2 regions of the Streptosporangium sp. NPDC000239 genome follow, and region 2 is predicted to be linked to the other one. Evidence: riboswitches for the same ligand, from Rfam matches in the RefSeq annotation. Region 2 holds a riboswitch; the other holds the start of a gene.
What was found. Region 2 has a riboswitch for cyclic di-AMP ahead of ABT340_RS04990 (CHAP domain-containing protein). Riboswitches for the same ligand answer to the same signal wherever they lie in the genome.

Region 1 (3,383 bases), 550 kb from region 2:
CCAGGTCTTTACGTGGTCTTTGCGTGGGGAGGCGGCGTCGTGGCCGTGGCGGGTGTGCCGGTTGGGTTCGTGCGTGTGCCGATGGCTGCGGGACTGGCCTTGGCCCTGCTCGTGACTCCGATCGGGAGTGCGGCGGCCAAGCCGAAGCCGACGGTCGCGCAGACCAAGCAGAAGCTGGCCAAGCTCAACGAGCAGGCCGACCAGCTCGTCGAGAAGTACAACCAGGCGGGCGAGAAGTGGAAGAGGGCCCGCAAGAAGTACGCGGACCTGAACGCCGACCTGTCGAAGCAGTCCGCGAAGGTCGCCGGGCTCCGCGACGACCTCGTCACCATGGCCGTCACCACCTACCAGGGCGGCGCCATCGGCTGGCCGAACCTCGTCGGTGAGGTCAACCCCAACCTGGTGCTGAGCGGCCTGGCCACGGCCGACCAGATCTCCGCCTCCCGTGCCGAGAGCCTGCACGCCTTCGACGAGGCCAACAAGACGCTGCGTGACAACCGCGACAAGGCCAAGCAGGCCTTGGCCGACGCGGACCAGACGCGCGACGAGCTGGCCGAGGAGAAGGAGAAGGTCGAGAAGATGATCAAAATCCAGACGAAGGTGCTGCGCGACCTCGGCACCTTCAGGCCGGGTGACCCCAACAGCACCGGCATGCAGTACAACGGCTCCGCCTCGGGCAACGCCAGGGCCGCGCTGACCTTCGCCTTCGCCCAGCTCGGCAAGCCCTACCGGTACGGCGGCACCGGCCCGGACAGCTGGGACTGCTCGGGGTTCGTGCAGGCCTCCTGGCGCAGCGGAGGCGTGAGCCTGCCCCGCACCACCTGGGAGCAGTGGAGCTGGGGCGCCAAGCGCAAGGTCTCGCTGAGCGACCTCCAGCCGGGGGACATCCTCTTCAGCCAGGGCCTGGGGCACGTCGGGCTCTACGCGGGCAACGGCAAGATCATCCACGCTCCCCAGACCGGGGACGTCGTCAAGGTCGTCCCCCTCTCCTCCTACGGCGGCCGTCTGCTCGGGGCCGTCCGTCCCTGACCCCCCTTGGCCCCGTCCATGTCCACGGGGCCTCTGGGGGCCGTCTGAACGCCTTCGCGACCGCGGGCCGTCCGTTCCACGGGCGGCCCGTTTGGCATGCCCGGGATCGCCGGAGTGGTCCTGTTCGACGCCCTTGTAGGTGAAGGGGCGCTTTGGGAAGTCACTGATAAATGTGATTTATGTGACACTTGTTGTGCTTCTCTGGAAGATCGTTTCGAATGTGACGAGGGTCATATTTATAAGATCGTGATGCCGCACTATCAGGCCTTTCGTAAACATGAAAACCTTTTTGTGGATCTTCGTATTTGATGGGGTCTTTGCCGGGGCTTGGTGATCGGGGTACCTTCTGGCGGTCGCAGTGAGCAAGCCATGCCACCGCGTCGAATGCCGGTCCTGCGGGCCGGTGTCCGTATAGATATCCAGTCGGCCGCCGTTCCCCGAAGGGATCGGTTCCCATCACGGCGGCCCGCCGAGTTCGTGCAGCCAGGAGGCACGGAGCCGGGGAACCATCGGCCCTTGACATGTGGCCCGGGGTGAATCGACGCGTTTGTCGTCGTAGGGCGTCTTCCCAGCCCGAACCCGTCAGCTAACCCGGTAGGCATCAGTGGAAGTCCCAAGGAGAAATCCTGTCTACCACCCTGCAAAACCCCCGTTTGTCGCGCTTTTTCCGCCTTTACCTGGGTGGATTCGTCCTCACGCTGACCGCCTCAACCGGAGCGGTGGCACTGGGGCCGGCAACAGCACAGGCGACGACGGATACCGCGGTCGCGGTTCAGGCCAGGAGTACGGCGAAGGACACGTCGAAGAGCGCATCGAAGGGCACGTCGGAGGGCACTGCCGCGAACACGGCGAAGGCCCGTGTCAAGCGCACGGCGAAGGCCGCGACGAACCGGGCCGCACGGCAGCGGTCCAGGGCCAGGACGGCCGTGGCGACGGCCAGGAAACAGATCGGCGATCCGTACCGGTGGGGTGCCTCCGGTCCCGGAGCGTTCGACTGCTCGGGCCTGGTCCAGTACGCGTGGCGCAAGGCGGGCGTCTCCCTCCCCCGGGTGACGGGCAGCCAGTACCGCGCGGTCAGGAAGAAGGTCTCGTGGAGCAAGTTGCACCTCGGTGACCTGCTGTTCTTCTACGGCAAGGGCCACGTCGGCATGTACGTCGGCCACGGCAAGATGATCCACTCGCCGAGCAGCGGCAAGTCGGTCAGGATCGTGACGTTGAAGGGGTACTACAGGTCCGCCTTCGCAGGAGCGGTCCGTCCCGGCACCTGACAGCGGCGGACGGCCCCGCCCATCCTCCCGCGGATGGGCGGGGCCGCCGCCTGCCGGGGAACGTTCCGGCCGGGGCGTCGGCTAGCATCGGCTGCCATGTCCGTCCCGAAGGGGCGCCGCGCCGTGCTCGCCGGGATGCTCGCGCTGGCGGGCGCCGGGCTCGGCGGGGCGAGGCCCACGCCGCAGACGGCCCGCGACCTGTGGCCCGGCGCCGCCGAGGTGGTCCGGGGCGAGCGCTCCCTTGTCGTCGGCCACCGTGTCCCGCCCGCCGAACTGCGTGATCTCGCGGCCAGGGCCGACCGCGCCTGCCGTACGATCGCACGGGTCTGGGGGCCGGTCAGGGCGGTGGTCGTGGTCCCCGCGACCGACGACGAGGCCGCGGAGCTCGCGGGGACGGCGCGGACCGGCGGGCTGGCCGCGCTGGCGACCGCGGACCGGGTGGTCGTGGTGCCGACGGGATACGCCAGGCTCAGCGAGACCGGCAGGGACGTGGTGATCACCCACGAGCTGACCCATCTGGCGACCGGCGCCACCAGGGGCGGGCGGGTCCCGATGTGGCTGTCGGAGGGGTTCGCCGACTACGTGGGCTACCGGGACGCGGGGATCGCCGTCAGGACCGTTGCGGCCGAGCTCGCGGCCGAGGTGCGCGCGGGCGTCCTGCCCACGGAGCTTCCCGCCGGGGACGGCTTCGCCCCCGGCGCCCCCAGACTCGCGCAGGCCTACGAGGAGGCCTGGCTCGCGTGCCGGTACGTCGCGGAGCGCTTCGGTGAGAAGGCGCTGGTGAGGCTTTACGGTAGCGATGTCGGCAGCACGCTGGGCCTGTCGCGCGCGGAGTTCACCGCCGCGTGGCGCGACCATCTCCGGAGGGAACTCTCATGACGCGGAGCGTGGAGGAGACACCGGCGCGGGAGCGGGGCGGGGCCAGGGGAGCGGGGATCGCGCTCGCCGTCCTGGGGGCGATCACGCTGGCGGTCGTGGCGTTCACCACGCCGTGGCGGGCGCTGCCCGAGGCGGCGCCGTACGTCGCGCCGGACCCGGCCCGTGACTTCACCCCGGCGCAGATCGCCAGGGCGGAGGCGTTCGACG
Region 2 (3,383 bases):
ACCACTCGTGCGTGGGCGCCGAGCAGCCCCGCGTGGTGGGCCTCCACGGCGCAGAGCATCTGCAGCGGGGACTCCACCCAGGCAACGGCCGAACCCTGCTCCCGCGCGTGGTCTCGACCGTCCTCCACGCCGGGCGATGACCCGTTCACGACCGCCTCACCGTAACCCGGACGTCTTACGGCGCCGGGAACTACGGGTGAACACACGAATATGCCCTCTTGCGGGTCGTACTCGTGACGATCTACCGTAGTGTACGAAACCGTTTCGTACAGCTGGCCCCGGAGACGCCGATCATGTGGACCGCTGATGACATTCCCGACCTGTCCGGCAGTACGGCACTGGTCACGGGTGCCAGCAGCGGGATAGGGCTGGCGACCGCCCTGCACCTCGCCCGGCGAGGCGCCGAGGTGATCATGACCGCGCGCGACCGGGCCAGGGGGCGGGTGGCGCTGGAGAGGGTCAGAGCGGCGGCCCCGGAGGGACGGGTCGAGCTCAGAGGCCTTGACCTGGCCGATCTCGCCTCGGTGCGGGCGTTCACGGACGACCTTGACCGGCCGATCGACCTCCTCGTCAACAACGCGGGCGTCGCCATGATTCCACGGCGGACGACGGCCGACGGCTTCGAGGCCCAGTTCGGCGTCAACCATCTCGGGCACTTCGCCCTGACCGGGTCGCTACTGCCCCGGCTACTGGCCGGACAGGGGGCCAGGGTCGTCACGGTCTCCAGTGGCGCGCACGCGATGGGGCGGATCGACTTCGACGACCTGGGGCTGGAGAACGGCTACCGCCGCTTCGGCGCCTACTGCAGGTCCAAGCTGGCCAACCTGCTGTTCGCCCTCGAACTACAGCGCCTGGCCGGAGGCAAACTGCTCAGCCTGGCCGTCCATCCCGGGCCGACGGCCACCTCGATCATGCGGCCGGGCGTGTTCACCCGGCCGGTCACCGCCTTCATGCGGCTGGCGCTCAAGGCTCCGGAGAAAGGGGCCCTCCCCTCCCTGTACGCCGCGACCCACCCCGGCGTGACCGGCGGCACGTACGTCGGCCCGGGCCCCAGGGCGCTGACGCCTTCGCCCAGGGCTCTCGACGAAGACCTGGCGCGGCGGCTGTGGATCGTCTCCGAGGAGCTCACGGGCGTACGGTTCGCCGCGCTCACGTCACGCCCCTGACCGGCCCTGGGGCCGGGGGCGACCCCGCCGGGACGGGTAAAGAGACCCCCTCTTGACCCGGTGGAGGAGGGGTCGGCCAAAAGATCTACGTTCACCTGGCACGCGAAGTCCTTGCCCTTGCCCTTTACCGTGCCCGTCGTGTCGCGATCCCCTCTCCCACCGGGGATCGCGTCACCGAAAGGGAGATCGTCCCGGGTGGACGAGGCCCCAGTCTTCCCCCTCGAACGGGGCCCATTCCCAAGCCAAGGCAATGTGTCGGACTTGTAATCGTCTGTCCGGTTCACGTACGTTCAACGAATTCGCGGCGAACGCCCAGACCTTCGCAGGTCAGCGCATTGCCACGACATTGCCCGACCGTGCTCCACCAGGTGGACATCCGCCTGATGGACACGGCCGCCGAATCCGCGAGTCTCGCGGAACCGGGGACCCAGGTCCTTTGGGGTGAATCAGCGCATACGCGCTGTAGGACACTTTCCAGTCCGAACCCGTCAGCTAACCCGGTAGGCGGCATGGAAGCGACGCAAGGAGCAGTACCCCATGGCCAAGCACCGCCTTACCTCCACCCCCAAGACGCACTACCTGGCCCGTGTCATCCTCGGCACCGCCATCGCCCTCAGCGGCGGAGTCGTCGCCGGTGGACCCGCCCTGGCGGACACCCCCGAGCAGACGTCCGCCACCGTCCGGAACGCGAGCGCGGACACCGCCAAGACCAGCCTCCAGACCACGGCCGAGCGCCTGCCCAAGGTGACCGCCCAGCAGGTTCTGAACATCGCCTCCCAGCAGATCGGCGTCAGTGAGAACGCCCAGGGCGGCGGCACCAAGTTCCACTCCTGGTACATGTCCAGTGAGCGCGCCAAGGAGACCACCGCCCGTGACGGCGGCCGCATCCAGGACTACGCCAACGCCCCCTGGTGCGCGATGTTCGTCTCCTGGGTCGGCGAGCAGGCCGGCATCCGCCCCACCATGGGCTGGGACGCCTACACCGTCACCCACGCCAAGTGGTTCAGGGAAAACGGCCACTGGGGCACCACTCCCAAGCCCGGCGCCGTCGTCTACTTCGACTGGAAGGGCGGCAAGGACCTCGACGGGATCGACCACGTCGGCTTCGTGAAGCAGGACAACGGCAACGGCACGATCACCACGATCGAGGGCAACACCGGCAACGGCAAGGTCGAGCAGCGCATCCGTCCGACCTCCCAGGTCGTCGGCTACGGCTACCCGGTCTACAGCGGCTGACCCCATCCCCTCCCTCCGTACGGCCCCCGCCGTACGAGACCCCCATCCGCGGCGGACTCCCCGCCCGCCGCGGCGGTGATCCCCCGAATCCGGAAAGGGCCGTGGCTCCCCGAGCCACGGCCCTTTCGGCGTCCCGTCCCTCCGTCGATATGGGAGCGCTCCCAAAAAGAAGCACATCCATTTTGCGGTCGTTTGAGCCCATAAGTCGCAATGGAAACGGAGGAGGGTAACGGTTGCGTCTCGTCGTATTGACGTCGGCCCACCCGTCGGCCACGCTTCGTGGGAGCGCTCCCAACACGTTGAGGAACCGCCTCGTCGCAGAGCCGCGTCTGTCGGGGACCGGCCCGTGACGACACCTCCCACCGATTCGGGCGAACGACCTGAGAGGGGTCCGGAATGTTGAACCACAGGCGGCGCGGCAGGCTCGCCGCGGTCACGACGGTCACGGCCGCGGCGCTGGCCTTGACCTCGTGCGGTTCCGGCGGGACGGACGGGCCCGCGTCCACGGCGGCCGAACCGGTCGTCGTCACCGTGCACACCTTCGGCGGCGGCGAGAACTTCGGCTACGACAAGGCCGCCCAGGCCTGGAACGCCGCCCACCCCGGCATCCAGATCAGATACCAGAACCTGACCGACCGCTTCGAGGACGTCTACCTGCCCCAGTTGCTCCAGCGGTTGCAGGCGGGCAGCGGCGCGGCCGACGTGGTCGCCCTGGACGAGGGCGCGATGGGCCTGATGAAGGCCCGCCCGCAGTTCTTCACCGACCTCGGGCAGTACGGCCTCGGAGACCGCAAGGCCGACTTCCCCCCTGCCAAGTGGGACAACGGCGTCAACGCCGAGGGCAAGCTGTTCGCTCTCGGCACCGACATCGGCGGCATGACCATGTGTTACCGCACCGACCTGTTCGAGAAGGCGGGCCTGCCCACGGACCGCGAGGAGGTCGGCAGGCTCTGGCCCGACTGGAAGTCCTTCATGGACGTC

Region 1: linked by a shared signal. The riboswitch ahead of ABT340_RS02480 (C40 family peptidase) and the one ahead of ABT340_RS04990 (CHAP domain-containing protein) in region 2 are both predicted to bind cyclic di-AMP.

Annotation. Positions count from the first base shown of each region.
Region 1 is NZ_JBEPEI010000001.1:536,539-539,921, forward strand. It holds gene ABT340_RS02470 (C40 family peptidase) at 82-1,029, shown strand; cyclic di-AMP (ydaO/yuaA leader) riboswitch at 1,487-1,645, shown strand; gene ABT340_RS02475 (hypothetical protein) at 1,802-2,056, opposite strand; gene ABT340_RS02480 (C40 family peptidase) at 1,956-2,297, shown strand; gene ABT340_RS02485 (gluzincin family metallopeptidase) at 2,394-3,176, shown strand; gene ABT340_RS02490 (M48 family metallopeptidase) at 3,173-3,383, shown strand, end outside.
Region 2 is NZ_JBEPEI010000001.1:1,082,427-1,085,809, reverse strand. It holds gene ABT340_RS05000 (hypothetical protein) at 1-149, opposite strand, end outside; gene ABT340_RS04995 (oxidoreductase) at 294-1,166, shown strand; cyclic di-AMP (ydaO/yuaA leader) riboswitch at 1,551-1,688, shown strand; gene ABT340_RS04990 (CHAP domain-containing protein) at 1,704-2,402, shown strand; gene ABT340_RS04985 (ABC transporter substrate-binding protein) at 2,799-3,383, shown strand, end outside.